DNA from 2 places in the Lelliottia sp. EB106-05-01-XG201 genome. Region 1 is predicted to be linked to the other one. Evidence: predicted binding sites of a transcription regulator. Region 1 holds the regulator's gene; the other holds the start of a gene.
What was found. The regulator PurR, encoded in region 1, represses purine synthesis genes. The targets are predictions, from matches to a motif close to CANGCAAACGTTTGCNTG.
Positions count from the first base shown of each region.

Region 2: the regulator PurR is predicted to act here: its motif matches at 2,402-2,419, upstream of AC3WS9_RS05480 (nucleobase:cation symporter-2 family protein).

Region 1 is NZ_JBYTDV010000001.1:2,639,148-2,647,048, reverse strand. It holds gene punC (purine nucleoside transporter PunC) at 1-944, opposite strand, end outside; gene punR (DNA-binding transcriptional activator PunR) at 1,060-1,971, shown strand; gene purR (HTH-type transcriptional repressor PurR) at 1,990-3,015, opposite strand; gene cydH (cytochrome bd-I oxidase subunit CydH) at 3,312-3,401, shown strand; gene AC3WS9_RS12445 (MFS transporter) at 3,571-4,737, shown strand; gene sodB (superoxide dismutase [Fe]) at 4,777-5,358, opposite strand; gene AC3WS9_RS12435 (C40 family peptidase) at 5,481-6,248, opposite strand; gene grxD (monothiol glutaredoxin 4) at 6,589-6,936, shown strand; gene rnt (ribonuclease T) at 7,018-7,671, opposite strand; gene gloA (lactoylglutathione lyase) at 7,768-7,901, opposite strand, start outside.
Region 2 is NZ_JBYTDV010000001.1:1,169,246-1,177,146, reverse strand. It holds gene AC3WS9_RS05490 (4Fe-4S dicluster domain-containing protein) at 1-226, opposite strand, end outside; gene ygfT (formate-dependent uric acid utilization protein YgfT) at 223-2,163, opposite strand; gene AC3WS9_RS05480 (nucleobase:cation symporter-2 family protein) at 2,635-4,107, shown strand; gene AC3WS9_RS05475 (NTP transferase domain-containing protein) at 4,278-4,856, opposite strand; gene AC3WS9_RS05470 ((2Fe-2S)-binding protein) at 4,938-5,396, opposite strand; gene AC3WS9_RS05465 (molybdopterin cofactor-binding domain-containing protein) at 5,409-7,901, opposite strand, start outside.

The DNA.
Region 1 (7,901 bases):
TAGATCGCACCGTTCGCCACGGCCATCACACAGAACGGGATCAGAATCTCCGTCAGCCCGACGTCTGGAATAAAGCCAACGGCCCAGGTCCCAATCACACTCACCGCGAAGAGCACCAGCAGCCACGGCAGCATCTGCTGTCCCTGCCATTTTTGCAGCGCCGCGCGGCAGCCATAACCGCCGACCAGGAAGGCGATGGTTTGCGGGACATAGCTCAGACCAATCACCGCCGGGCTGTAGCCCATATCGTGCAGAATAAACGGCGAACCGGTCAGCCACGCAAAGAAGCTGGCGGAACAGGCGGCGTAGACCAGCACGTTGCCGCGATAGGCGCGGGAGCGCAGCAGGGAGAGGAAGGTGACGCGATTATCCGTCGTTTCAGCCGGTTTGGCTGGCGCCGGTTTCAGCGCGAAGGCCGGTAACATCAGCACCAGGGTGATGATAAACAGGGTGGCGAAGATTGCCTGCCAGTCAAAATGCACCAGGATCCAGCTGCCGAGCAGCGGGGCCAGGGCCGGAGAAAGACCGACCAGCGGCATGATGGTGGCAAAAATGCGGTTCACGCGTGAAGCGGGATAGTAGTCCGTGACCAGCGCCTGCCAGGTCACCGCCGCGGCACACACGCCGAATGCCTGGATAAAACGCAGTACCAGAAGCCAGGTCGCATCGCGCACCCAGAGCATGCCCAGACAGCCGACGGCAAAAATCGCCAGACCTAAGAGTAAAATCGGTTTACGACCGTAGCGGTCGGAGAGCGGCCCCCACAGCAGCTGCGCGAAGGCAAAACCGGCGAGGAACAGGCTCAGGCTGGCGCTGATGGCGGCGGCTGGGGTCTGTAAATCCGCCTGCATCGCGGCAAACGCGGGCAGGTACATGTCGGTGGCCAGGAAGCCCAGCACGCTTAAGCCGCCGAGCCAGACCAGGAATCCTTTGTTGGGTTGCATTGTTTTTATTTCCTAAAGAGGGCGGGTATTCACTGGCGCAGAGTGTAGGGAGTGCAAACTGCCTTGTGAAACGCTAATATTTGGTGGTTGCATTCAAAAATTTTGCAGGCAAAAAATGTGGTCTGAATATTCCTTAGAAGTGGTTGATGCGGTTGCGCGCAACGGCAGCTTTAGCGGCGCGGCCCAGGAACTGCACCGCGTTCCGTCTGCGGTAAGCTATACCGTGCGTCAGCTTGAAGAGTGGCTGGCGGTTCCGCTGTTTGAGCGCCGCCACCGCGACGTCGTCCTGACGCCTGCGGGCGTCTGGTTTTTGAAAGAAGGGCGATCTGTTATCAAAAAAATGATGATCACCCGCGAGCAGTGTCAGCAGATTGCCAACGGCTGGCGCGGCCATCTCGCCATTGCGGTGGATAACATCGTCAAACCGGAACGCACCCGCCAGATGGTGGTCGATTTTTACCGCCACTTCTCGGACGTGGAGCTGCGCGTGTCCCAGGAGGTGTTCAACGGCGTGTGGGATGCGCTCTCTGACGGCAGGGTGGAGATGGCGATCGGTGCCACGCAGGCGATCCCGGTGGGCGGACGTTATGCCTTTCGCGATATGGGAGCCCTGAGCTGGACCTGCGTCGTGGCGCGCGATCATCCCCTCGCCGCTATTGAAGGCCCGTTGAGCGATGACACGTTGCGCAACTGGCCGTCGCTGGTGCTGGAAGATACGTCCCGATCGCTGCCAAAACGCATCACCTGGCTGCTGGATAACCAGCGGCGGGTGGTGGCCCCTGACTGGGAAACCTCGGCGACCTGTCTTTCCGCAGGGCTGTGCGTCGGGATGGTGCCGGTGCATTTCGCGCGTCCGCGTATCGATCGCGGTGAGTGGGTGGCCTTAACGCTGGAAAACCCGTTCCCGGATGCGGCCTGTTGCCTGACCTGGCAGCAAAACGATATGTCACCGGCCCTGGCGTGGCTGCTGGAGTATCTGGGGGATAGCGAAACGCTGAACAGAGAGTGGCTGAAGGAGCCGGAATAACCGGCCCCTCAGAGGTGATTAACGGCGGTAGTCGCGGAACGGACCGTCGGCGACGGAGCGGCGCTCAATCAGGCGCGGGTGGACTTCAATCGACTGCGACTCTTCGCGTTTGCTGACGATGCGGTCCATCAGCATGTTGAAGGCCGTTTCACCCAGCGAGTCTTTCGGCTGGTGAATGGTCGTCAGCGCCGGGGTGAAGTAGCGGGCGTTGCGCACGTTATCGTACCCGATCACAGAAATGTCCTGCGGGACGCGCAAACCGAGTTCGTCGGCTGCGCAAAGCGCGCCCATCGCCATAATATCGCCGCCGATAAAGACCGCGGTCGGGCGATGTGACTGGGAGACAATCTGCTGCATCGCGCGATAGCCGGACTCCGGCTCGAAGTCGCCCTGCACGATCCAGTTTTCCGGCACCGTGATCAGCGCTTCTTCCATCGCTTTCATGAAACCAGCCAGACGGCCTGCGCCGGTGTTGCGCTCCAGCGGACCCGGGATCACGCCGATTTCGCGGTGGCCGCGTTCAATCAGGTAACGGCCCGCCATGTAGCCGCCTTCGAAGGCGTTGTCGTTCACGGAGTCGGTGAAATCGGCGCGGGTATCGCCCCAGTCCATCACCACCATCGGGATGTGACGGTACTCTTCCAGCATGGAGAGCACGGATTCCGGGTATTCAGAACACATCACCAGCAGGCCATCGACGCGCTTTTGCGCCATCATCGACAGGTAAGCGCGCTGCTTTTCCTGGCTGTTCCAGGCGTTGCCAAGGATCAGGGTGTAGCCCTTCTGGAAGCAGTTTTTCTCAACGGCTTCGATGATCTCCGCGAAATAGGCGGCTTCGCTGCTGGTCGCCAGCAGGCCGATCGATTTGGTGTGGTTCACTTTCAGGCTGCGCGCCACGGCACTCGGGGAGTAGTGCAGCTCTTTGATGGCAGCCCATACGGCGTTGCGCGTCTCTTCCGCAACAAAACGCGTTTTGTTAATTACATGTGATACGGTTGTAGTGGAAACGTTTGCGCGTTTCGCCACATCTTTAATTGTTGCCATTACATGTCACTCCAGACCATATCTTAAACTCCTGAAATACTTAAAGGTAAACGTTTGCCTTCTCTCACCCTTATCTCGCAATGTGAATTGCGATACGCCGGGAAAACGACTCAGAACGTCAGGAGGGGGTCAGTGGCCGGTACGCTTATAAATTTAGCGTGGAATTTTGTCTTATCTTGATGAAAAGGGGAAGAGCAAAAACGGTTATCAGTCTAAATCCAGGAAGATTTTTGGGGTAAACTGTGTAAAAATGAGCAAGCTCACTTTTCGTAAGGTGATTAAAAGGAGAAAAATTGATGAGTACCGATCTGAAGTTTTCGCTGACCACGACCGTTATTGTGCTGGCTTTGATTGTTGCAGCAGGTCTGACCGCAGCCCTGCACTGATTTAAGCGAGGGAGAGTTCTCTCCCTCGTCTCCTCTCCCTGATTGTTACCCATCCTGCAAAAATCTTTTGCTAATTTGTTAACTTCTCATTTTTTGTGATTGATGTCATGCTTTTGCCATCTTAGTCCCGTGTCGCGCGATGACGACGACACGGCATCCGGAGTTAACAATGAAAATCAATTTTCCCCTGCTGGCCCTGGCGATTGGCGCTTTTGGCATCGGCACCACCGAGTTTTCCCCGATGGGGCTGCTGCCCGTCATTGCTAAAGGCGTGGACGTCTCCATTCCAGCGGCGGGGATGCTCATCAGCGCCTATGCAATTGGTGTGATGATCGGTGCGCCGCTCATGACGCTATTGCTCTCCCATCGCGCCCGCCGCAATGCGCTGATCTTCCTGATGGCGATTTTTACCCTCGGCAACGTGCTGTCGGCGATTGCGCCGGATTACACGACGCTGCTGCTGTCGCGCATTCTGACCAGCCTGAACCATGGCGCGTTCTTTGGCTTAGGCTCAGTGGTGGCCGCGAGCGTGGTGCCAAAACATAAACAGGCGAGCGCGGTGGCGACGATGTTTATGGGCCTGACCATCGCCAACATTGGCGGCGTTCCGGCGGCGACCTGGCTCGGGGAAGTGATTGGCTGGCGAATGTCGTTCCTGGCGACCGCCGGGCTGGGCGTGGTGGCGATGATCGCGCTGTTCTTCTCCCTGCCGAAAGGCGAGGCGGGCGAGCGCCCGGACGTGCGCAAAGAGCTGTCGGTGCTGGTGCGCCCGCAGGTGCTGTCTGCCCTGTTAACGACGGTGCTCGGCGCAGGCGCGATGTTCACGCTCTACACCTATATCTCTCCCGTGCTGCATGACATTACCCACGCGACGCCGCTGTTTGTGACGGCGATGCTGGTCCTGATCGGCGTTGGCTTCTCACTCGGGAACTATCTCGGCGGCAAGCTGGCGGATCGCTCGGTTACCGGTACGCTGAAAGGCTTCTTAACCCTGCTGATTGTGATTATGCTCGCCATTCCCTGGCTGGCGCGTAACGAATTCGGGGCGGCCATTGCGATGGTGGTGTGGGGCGCGGCGACCTTTGCGGTGGTTCCGCCGTTGCAGATGCGCGTGATGCGTGTGGCACACGAAGCGCCGGGTCTGTCGTCGTCCGTGAATATCGGCGCGTTTAATCTCGGTAATGCGCTCGGCGCGGCAGCGGGTGGGGCGGTGATTTCGGGCGGGCTGGGATACAGCTTTGTCCCGGTGATGGGGGCGATTATTGCGGCTCTTGGTCTGCTGCTGGTTCTCACATCCGGTCGCAAACAGCCGGAACCGGCCAGCGTGACGGAATAAACCAAAAACGCAGAAGGGCAAAACCCTTCTGCGTGTCTCTTACGCGGCGAAGTTCTTCGCCACAAATTCCCAGTTAACCAGCGCCCAGAAGTGCTCAAGGTAGTTCGGGCGAGCGTTACGGTAATCGATATAGTAAGCGTGCTCCCACACATCGACGGTCATCAGCGGTTTCGCGCTGGTGGTCAGTGGGGTGCCTGCGTTAGAGGTGGAAACGATAGCCAGTTTGCCATCAGCCTCTTTCACCAGCCACGTCCAGCCAGAACCGAAGTTCTTGATTGCGGCGTCAGTAAACTTCGCTTTGAAATCTGCAAAGCTGCCAAACGCGGCATTGATCGCTGCAGCCAGTTCACCGGTCGGTTCGCCACCGGCGTTCGGGGCCAGGCAGTGCCAGTAGAACGTGTGGTTCCAGACCTGAGCCGCGTTGTTGAACACGCCACCTTCAGAGCTACGCACGATCTCTTCCAGCGTTTTGCCTTCAAACGCAGTGCCTTTCACCAGATTGTTCAGGTTAGTGACATAGGTCTGATGGTGTTTGCCGTAGTGATACTCCAGGGTTTCCGCGGAAATGTGCGGAGCCAGGGCGTCTTTTGCATACGGTAATGCAGGTAATTCGAACGACATTGCTTCTCTCCTTATTATAGTGTTGCACGCCAATAACCCTATTGAGTGCATGGATAGAGTAGCAAATTGAAAGGGTATGCAAAAGAGGAACTTACCCTGCCGACGGCGCGGCAGGGCAGGGATTAGCGAATGGTTTTCGGTGTCATCACGCGGCGCGCGCCAACGTAATGGCGAACCCAGTAGTCTTCGCTCAGGGAGGTGATTTGAATGTCCTGGCCGCTGCGAGGAGACTGAATGAATTTCCCGTTGCCGACGTAAACGCCCACGTGATCGGCAGTGCCGCGACCCTGGGTGCGGAAGAACACCAGATCGCCGCTCTCCAGTTCACCGCGATTAACCGACGCGGCATCGCGCAGGTGATACATCTCGTTCGCGGTGCGCGGAATGCGGAACTTCACCAGATCTTTATACGCGTAATAGACCAGACCGCTGCAGTCGAAACCGGTGCGCGGGGAGGTGCCGCCCCAGTGATACGGTTTGCCAATCTGACCCATCAGTTTGTTCATCGCGGTTTTTTGCGCTTTCTGCACGCGCACTTTATGCACCTCAGAGAGCTTCGCCGTTTTGCCCACTTTCACGCAGTTAGTTTTGTGTCCTTTACGCACGGTGCATTTTTCCGGAGTCACTTTTGCGGTGCGGGTCGGTTTGCTTCGGGTTTTACTGGTGAGGGCCTTACTGGAGGTGGACTGCTTGCGAGCGGTGGTGGTTTTTTTCTTTTCGCTTTTACTGGAGCTGGTGGTTTTTTTCTTACGTTCTGTGGTTTTCGCCAGGTGCGATTTCTGCACGGCAGAGTGCCGCGCCTGCTCGGAGGCGTTAGCCGCTGGCGTGAAAACAAGTGATGTAAATAGTAAAGCACAGAGCGTGATCGAGATTTTTGTTATCCGCGCCACTGAGCATTCCTCTGAATTAGGAGCAGGTCATCAATAATGCCTGCGTATGATTTACAAAGCCCGTCGATTCTAATCTAAAAATCTGCGAGAAGTTAATAGCATTTATCGGCAAAAAAGTCTGTTTCGTTAGCGAGTGCAAAAAAAAACGTCAGACTGTTACCTTATTGCTCACTCCTTAAGCGAAACCGCGCGCGGCTTAGGGTTAAGCTATCTTAGGAATGCAACTTCAGCAGACAACCGTTATGATATATACAGGTGACGAAAATGTTATTTTCCGATGTCTGTCTGACCCGCTACAATGTCAGACGAATGCCGTAACAGAAGTTTAAGGAAGCAAGACATGAGCACGACTATTGAAAAAATCCAGCGCCAGATCGCTGAAAACCCGATTCTGCTGTACATGAAAGGTTCACCGAAGCTGCCAAACTGCGGTTTCTCTGCACAAGCCGTGCAGGCTCTGTCTGCCTGTGGCGAGCGTTTTGCTTACGTCGATATCCTGCAGAATCCGGACATCCGCGCTGAGCTGCCAAAATACGCCAACTGGCCGACCTTCCCGCAGCTGTGGGTAGACGGTGAGCTGGTTGGCGGTTGCGACATCCTGATCGAAATGTATCAGCGTGGCGAACTGCAGCAGCTGATCAAAGAGACCGCTGCGAAGTACAAAACCGAAGAGCCAGACGCAGAGTAAGTTTGCTGCGGAGATAAAAAAAGCGACCTGAAGAGGTCGCTTTTTTTTTGCCGGGTGGCGCTGCGCTTACCCAGCCGACGATTAGTTATCTGTTTCGTCGCCCATCGGCAGCGGCCAGCCACCGAGACGCTTCCAGCGGTTCACAATCTCACAGAACAGTTCTGAGGTGCGTTCCGTATCGTACAGCGCCGAGTGCGCCTGGGTGCCGTCGAAATCAATGCCTGCGGTGATACACGCCTTAGAGAGCACCGTTTGTCCCAGCGCCAGCCCGCTCAGCGCGGCGGTGTCGAAGGTGACGAACGGGTGGAACGGGTTACGCTTGAGGGACGCGCGCTCGGCGGCGGCCATCATAAAGCTGTGATCGAAGGTCGCGTTATGCGCCACCATGATCGCGCGATTGCAGTTGCTGTCCTTCATGCCTTTGCGCACCATTTTGAAAATGGCGTGCAGGGCGTCGTATTCACTCACCGCGCCGCGCAGCGGGTTAGTCGGGTCGATGCCGTTAAAGGCCAGCGCTTCGGGCTGCAGGTTTGCGCCTTCGAAGGGTTCAACATGGAAATGCAGCGTGGTGTCCGGTGTCAGCCAGCCCTGTTCATCCATTTTCAGCGTGATGGCAGCGATCTCAAGCAGCGCATCGGTCTTAGCGTTAAATCCGGCTGTTTCTACGTCAATCACAACAGGATAAAAACCACGAAAACGGTCGCACAGACCGGTAAGTTGAGCGTTATCGGACATCAGGGTCTCTTACAAGGGGAAAAAAGCAGTGCGTATTATGGCAAATTTTGCGCGGGGATGCAGTAAAACAACGGGCGCAGAACGCGCCCGGAGGGATCAATTGCCCAGACCGCGACCGGCGTCTTTGGCTTCGATCAGTTCGATTTTATAACCGTCTGGATCTTCAACGAAGGCAATCACTGTGGTACCGCCTTTGACCGGACCCGCTTCGCGCGTCACGTTGCCGCCGT
Region 2 (7,901 bases), 1.5 Mb from region 1:
CAACCCGCTCTCTCCCCATCGATAACGCTCCGCTCGGGCAAACCGCCACGCAGGGTGCGTTCTCGCACTGATGACACATCACCGGAACGCTCAGGGTATCCAGGCGCAGCACGGTAAGTCGCGGCTGAAGTTTACCGCCCGGCGCGCCGTGCTCCAGCGCGCAGGCCAGTTCGCAGGTCCGACAGCCAATGCAGGCTTCCGGGCTGGCAAAAATAAAACGCGTCATGCTTCCTCCTTACGCTTAAACAGCGTCAGCATCTCCTGCGCCGCCTGACGTCCGGCCACCATCGCCGTGACCACCAGATCCGCGCCGTGAACGGCGTCTCCGCCCGCAAAAACCTTGTCGTTGCTGGTTTGCGTCGTGCCGCGATCTTTCCCGCCGGTGCAAATTTGCCCCCAGCGGTCGAGCGCGATCCCGTTCCCGCGCAGCCACGGCATATCGTGCGCCTGGAAACCAAAGGCCATGATCAGCACGTCGGCAGACAGTTCAAATTCCGACCCGGCCACCGGCTGCGGACGGCGGCGTCCATCCGGGCCGGGCTCGCCCATTTCTGTGCGGATCAGCCCAATGGCGCTCACCTGGCCTTTGCGGTTGGACTGGATAACGCGCGGCTGCACGTTAAACTGAAACTCCACGCCCTCTTCGCGTGCGTTACCGACCTCTTTCTTCGAGCCGGGCATACTTTGCTCATCGCGGCGATAGGCGCAGGTGACGCTGGCCGCCCCCCGGCGGATGGCAGTACGCAGGCAGTCCATTGCCGTATCACCGCCGCCGAGCACCACCACGCGTTTGCCCTTGATTTCGGTCAGCGGGTATTCCGCCACCTCTTCGAGGCCCATCACTTCGCGGGTACTGGCGATCAGGAAAGGCAACGCCTGAATGACGCCCGGCAGCGTTTCCCCCTCCAGCCCAGCGGCCATCAGGCCGTAGGTGCCCACGCCGAGGAACACGGCGTCATAGTTGTCCACCAGCTCATTGAAAGCGATATCGCGGCCCACCTCCTGATTAAGGTGAAAACGAATCCCCATTTCACTGAAAATTTCGCGCCGCACCGCAAGAATATGTTTATCGAGTTTGAAAGGCGGAATGCCAAAGGTCAGCAGCCCGCCAATTTCCGGGTGACGATCAAACACATCCACCTGCACGCCCGCGCGCGCCAGAATATCGGCACAGCCCAGCCCCGCAGGCCCGGCCCCGATCACCGCCACCCGCTCTTTGCGCGGCACCACTTCGCCGATTTGTGGTCGCCAGCCCATCGCCAGGGCGGTGTCGGTGATATAGCGCTCAAGATTGCCAATCGCCACCGATCCACCTTCGTTTTTCAGCGTGCAGGCCCCTTCGCAGAGCCGATCCTGCGGACATACCCGGCCACAGATTTCCGGCAGCGAGCTGCTCTGATGACACAGCTCGGCGGCCTCAATAATTTTGCCCTCATTCACCAGGCGGATGAAATCCGGAATCGCGTTATGCAGCGGACAGGTCCAGTTGCACCAGGCTTTTTGCGCGCAGCTCAGGCAGCGCTCGCTTTCATATCCGGCATCGCACTCTGCAAGCGGGCGGTAAATCTCGTCGAAATGCTGTTTGCGCTGTTCGGCATCGACCTTTTTCGCCCCGATGCGCGGCGGTTTGTTCAACATCTCCTGGCGTCGGATGCCGTGATGCGGCTCCTGCTGTTGCCCCAGCGCCGAGCGGATTTGCCGATCGCGCCTGAGCTGGTTAAGCGCCTTTTCGTCTACCAGGCGCAGCGCCTGCGTCGGGCAGTTCGCCACGCAGGCCTGTTGCCCGGAGGCATTTTCACTGCACAGATCGCATTTTTGCGCCAGCAGCGGCGATGACTCGTCGTTCGCCACCATCTCAATGGCCCCAAACGGACAGGCGATGACGCAGTTTTTACAGCCGATGCACGCCTCCTGGCGGAACTGCACGCTGTCGTTGGCGAACAACAGCGCCTGGGTAGGGCAAACGGCGACGCAGGGCGCGTCATTGCAGTGATGGCAGGTGGTGGCGCTGCTGGCACCGCGCTTAAAAATGACATGAATGCGTGGAAGAAAATCACTTCGCTGCTGCGGCCAGCTATCCTGGTGATGGGAGAGAACGCAGGCGACTTCGCAGGCATGGCAGCCAATACAATTCGCCGCATCCGCGACAATAAATTTATTCATTTGCTTCCCTTTATTATTCTGAAATGACTCAGGGACGCTATGCAATTATCAGGCGATGTTTGGTTGAGGGATTTTTCGAAACGCCATTTTGCGAGCCATATCAAAAACTCGCTCGACAACCCGAATATTTAAAACGTTAACCTTTTGAAAATATGGACGCTATCTGCGATGACCATACCATTATGAGAGATAATTCTTCTCAATGTGATATCGCCAGAGAGTATGTATTGGAATTCGCCTCGCAAACTTATTTCAGGGCATTTCATTATTTCCAACGACGCGTGATTTAATTCACAGAATATATTCATCACGGGTTTGCGCATTCATTTCTGGCACAGCTTACGCATAACACTCTCCGTGTGCGCAACATGCTGGTGATCTCATCAGCGCAGGGAGGCTAAGGCCTTCGAATCGTAACTTCAGCTTTCAACCCAATTGGTGTGCTGGGGTCGTACAGGAGACAACCTTTTTATGAAAGACATGGCCATTCCGGCTCCACGAGCCACAGGATCAACCGCTCCGGTTGACGAAATTCTGCCCATAACCCAAATGATCCTCTACGGTTTGCAGCACGTGCTGGTGATGTACGCCGGTGCGGTGGCGGTGCCGCTCGTGGTGGGCAGCGCGGTGGGGCTTCCCCCCGAACATATTATTCTACTGATCAGTGCCGATCTGTTTGTCTGCGGCATCGCCACCATCATTCAGTCCATGGGCGCGACCCAGTGGCTGGGCTGTAAACTGCCGCTGATTCAGGGGTGTACGTTTGCCGCACTGATCCCGATGGTGCTGATCGGCAAGCAGTACGGCATCGGCGGGATTTCCGGCGCGGTGATTGTCTCCGGGATTTTCATTCTCTGCTGCGCGCCCTGGATTAGCCGCCTGGTCCGCTTCTTCCCGAAAGTGGTGATGGGCGGGATCGTCACGCTGATCGGCCTGTCAATTATGCCCGTGGCGGGAGGCTGGATTGGCGGCGGCTCAAGCGAAATGCCCGGATTCGGCAATCTGTTCTGCCTGCTGATGGGGGCCATCACCCTGGTGATTATCCTCAACATTTACACCTTCGCCTCAGGGGTGATTAAAAACACCTCCGTGCTGATCGGGCTGGTAATCGGTACTGTGCTCTGGAGTTTCTTCAAGCCGCTCAATTTCAGCCTCGTCCATACCACCCCGTGGATCCACCTGCCGACGGTGATGCCCTTCGCGAAGCCTGAGTTTCACATTATCCCCGTCGCGCTGCTGTCGATGGTGATGGTGGTCGTGATGGTGGAAACCATGTCGTCGATGATGGCGACGGGCGATATCGTGGGCAAAAAAGTGGATGCGGTGATGCTGCGCAATGGCCTTAACACCTGCGGGCTGGCGACCACCTTCTGCGGCTTCTTCAATCTGTTCCCCTACGCCGCCTTTGCGCAGAACGTCGGGCTGATCGGCCTGACGGGCGTTCGCAGCCGCTATGTGGTTTCCGTCTCGGGAATGATTCTGGTGCTGATGGGCATTTTCTCCAAAATGGCGGCGCTGGTGGTGCTGATCCCGAAACCAGTTCTCGGCGGCGCGGGGATTGTGATGTTCGGGATGGTGGCCGTGTCCGGCATTCGCACGCTGGGGCAGGTGAACTACCGCAATAACAACAACGGGATGGTGGTGGCGTTGACCCTGGGCCTCGGCATGATGCCGGTGCTGGTGCCCAATCTGTTTAGCCAGTTCCCGCCGATGGTTCAGCTGTTCCTGCACAGCGGGATCACCATCGGGACGCTGACGGCGATTGTCGCCAACCTGACGCTAAACGGGAGTGTGCCTTTCCGCGTCTCCCACGACGCACTGGTGCCAGACCCGCTCCCGCCCAGCTCGGCGGCGCGTAATATGGCGGTGAGAACCGTGCGGATGTGGCTCCTGCTGCGCAAAGTGCAAAAAGAGCAGCAGCTCCTGCAGCAGGAAGAGAAGTGATGGCAACGCGACTTTTTGTTGCGGCGATCATTCTGGCGCTGCTGGCGGTTCCCGCCGTTCAGCAGGCCATCGACCTGGGGCTGAGCAGCCGCTTCAGCTTCGGGTTACTCTTTTAACGAGCCAAAAAAAACGCCCCGGCAGGCAGGCCACCGGGGCGATGCAGAAAAAGATTACTTTGAAGTCATCGTGCAGGCTCGACCACTCCATTGCGCGACCTGCGAATACTGCGCTGGCGTATCGACATCCCAGTGAATGCCCTGCTCTCCCACACTCACCACGTGCGTTTCGATCTGATTGATTACGTCTTTTAGCGTGGTACCTTCCGGCGCGTGTGCGATCAGCGCTATGGCTCGCTGGGGCAACAAAATGGGATGCCCTTTGCCTCGGTTGTGTCCGGGGATCAAACAGACGTCCCGATCTCCCCCAGACCACAGGGTGCGATAAACGTCGGGAGTGACTTCCGGCATATCGCCTAGCGCGAGGAAAAAGCGTGCAGAGGTCACCGCAGCCACCCCGCACTGAACGGAGGAGAACATCCCCGCCTCGTAGTCAGGGTTCTGGATAACGTCGATGCGCGGATGATCCTGGTAGTACAGCGCCAGCTCATTGCCGCGATGTCCGGCCACCAGTATCACGCGATCGCAAAACGATAACGCGCTGGCAAGCGCGCTATCAAGGATTGTCCCGTCGCCCCAGGGCATCATCAGTTTCCACTTTCCCATCCGGCTGGAGAGACCCGCCGCCAGCATGACGCACTCTTTTGTTTGCCTGGTACTCACCCTTCTTCTCCTCCGTTTACACCGCCGCCTGCGCGGCGGTGTCGGTTCGACTTACCCTTTCAGGACGGCTTTAATGGAGGTGATGATCGGCTGATATCCGGTGCAGCGGCAGAGGTTGCCCTCCAGCGCCTCTTTCAGCTCGTCATCGTCAGGAGTGGGGTTCACGTCCAGCAGCGCTTTGGTGCTCATCAGCACGCCCGGCGTGCAAAAGCCGCACTGCACGCCGCCGTGGCGGACAAAGGCATTTTGCAGGCGCTTGCCGACCGGATCGCGATACAGCCCTTCGACGGTCTCAATCTCTGCCCCGTCGCACTGGGCGGCCAGCAGCAGGCATGAGCACGCCGATTTGCCATCGACAACAATCGTACAGGCGCCGCACTCCCCGACGGAGCACCCTTCTTTGGTGCCCGTCAGCTGCAGGTCGTCACGCAGAAAATCGATCAGGCGCTGGTTGTCTTCGACATCACGACAAACGCGAATGCCATTCACAATAAGCTCAATATGATTCATGGTCATGGCTCCTTATTTGCTCTGCTCTGTCATCACTTCCAGCAGCATCTGCCGGAACATATCGATAAATACCGGAATCTTGTACGGGGCAGACCAGCGCCCGCCAATTGCGCCTTCGATCAGGGTATGAAGCACCTGCTCCGCATGCGCAATGGTGTCAGCCGTCAGACGTTGCCCCACAAGGGCCTGCTCGACGACCGTCAAACGCTGCGGCTTGCTCATCAGCGCCCCATCCACCAGCCGACAGACCTGAATGATCCCCGCCGCATCCACGTGGAACTGGCCGGTTAAACTCTGGCGGGTGATGTTGAGGGCGTTCCGCCGCCCCAGCTGCAGATACCGCGTAGTCAGCGGCTGTTTCATCGGGGCCGGAAGATGGATATGCGTCACCAGTTCGTCCGGTTCGAGGCAGGTGCGATACCCGCCGGTGACAAACTGACTGACCGGCATGCGGCGCACGCCCCGCAGGCTGCGCAGTTCCACTTCTGCATCGTAGATAATCAGCGGCGGCAGCGAATCGGCGCACGGCGCGGCGTTGACGATGTTGCCGCCAATAGTCGCGCGATTGCGCAGCTGCAGTGAGCCAACCGTGCGACAGGCCGTGACCAGCAGCGGATAGCGCGCCTGAATCAGCGGATGTTTGACCAGGTCGCTAAAGCAAACGCCCGCCCCGACCGACACGCCGCCGTTCACATCAGCTATCTCTTTTAGCTCCCGCAATGCCGCGATATTGACCAGCGGCACGCCTTCTGATTTCATGCGCGCCTGAACCAGCACATCGGTACCACCCGCAATCGGCACAGCCTTAGTGTCAGCCAGCAGAGTGAGCGCCTCTTCCAGGGTGTGAGGGATTTTTAACGAAACGGAATTGAGACGGTGGATCTGCTTTTTCTCTTCGGAGTCGAGCATCAGCTCGCTCTGACGTTCCGGTTTTTTCAGGTTGTAACCGAGTCTGACCTGCTCAAGCGTCAGCGGCAGAGTGCGGTTGTGGCGTTCAATGGCAAAACTCACCGCATTGTTTAACGCGGCCGCACCCAGCTCCAGCACCGGCTCGCCGATCACTTTTGCCCCCATCGGCCCAGCGTTGTCATGGTTCTCAACGGCGATAACGTCGATGTGCGGCATATCCTTGATGGTCGGCAGCAGGTAGGTATCAAAGTTTTCCGACTTCACCACGCCGTGCTCGGTGTTGAAATCTTCCAGCATGCCGTAGCCGATCATCCCCTGCAGGACGCCGCCATAAACCTGGCCGACAAACCCGACCGGGTTGATGACTTTGCCGACGTCATGGGTCGCCACGACGTTATTCACCGTCACCTTGCCGGTGCGCGTGTCCACCGCCACGTCGGCGATTTGACAGCCGTAAACCCAGGTAAAATACGGGCTACCGCTCCCTTTTTCCTCGTCCCAGTGAATATCCGGAGCCACGTGCCAGCCGTAGGATGACAGATTCGCGCCGGTGGCTTTGGTCATGTCGACCACCTGCTGGAAGCTCAGGCTGTGCTCAGGATGATGGCGATGGAACACGCGCCCTTCCCGCCAGACCAGATCCTCATCACTTCCGGCTTTCAGCGTCTCTTTGATCGCCGCCGCCATGCGTTTTTTGATCTTATTCGCCGCGCTCAGAATCGCCTGTCCGCCCATCAGCGTGCCGCGCGAGGCAACAGTCGAGCCGCCATCGGCAATCATCGCCGTCGCCGGTTCGCTGAACATCACCCGATCAAGCCCAATACCAAAGGCTTCCGCCGCCAGCAGCGACATGGTGGTTTGCAGCCCCTGCCCGTTCTCCGACACCGACGTGGAGATGTTAACGCTGCCGTCCGCATTCACCTGCATCAGCGCTGACGACGCATCCAGCCCTTCCGCCCCCAGCGAGCAGCCGCGATGGCTTAGGGCAAACCCGATGCCGTAGCGAATTGGGCCGCCCTGCGCATTGAGCTCCCGGTAGTGCGCCCGCTTCGCTTCAAACTCGGCCTTAATCAGCGATTTTTGCAGAACCTCTTCGGCGGAAACCTTGTGTTTATCGAAGACCTGCCCGGCCATGCTGGTATCACCCTGCTGCAACACGTTGCGCAGACGGAATTCCACCGGCGACAACCCGATGATCTCCGCCACTTCATCCATCAGGGATTCGTTGGCAAAAATCACCTGCGGTGCGCCGTAGCCGCGATAGGCCGAGGTGTAGTTATTGTTGGTATAGACGCCCGTCACATCGACGCGCACGTTAGGAATGTTGTACGGGCCTGCCGCCTGGACCGAGCTGCGCCAGGTCACAAACACCGTCTGTCCGGAGTAGCTACCGCCGTCGGCGATAATCTCGATTTTCATCGCCTGAATGTGGGCGTCGTCGTCGAGCCCGATGCGGTATTTCATTTTGTAGGGGTGGCGTTTATAGCTTTCCCGCATCGACTGTTCACGGTTGTAGGTAAACTTCACCGGACGTCCCGTCAGATGAACCAGCAGCGCCGCGCGGCATGCCAGGTTATCAATGATGTCATCTTTGCC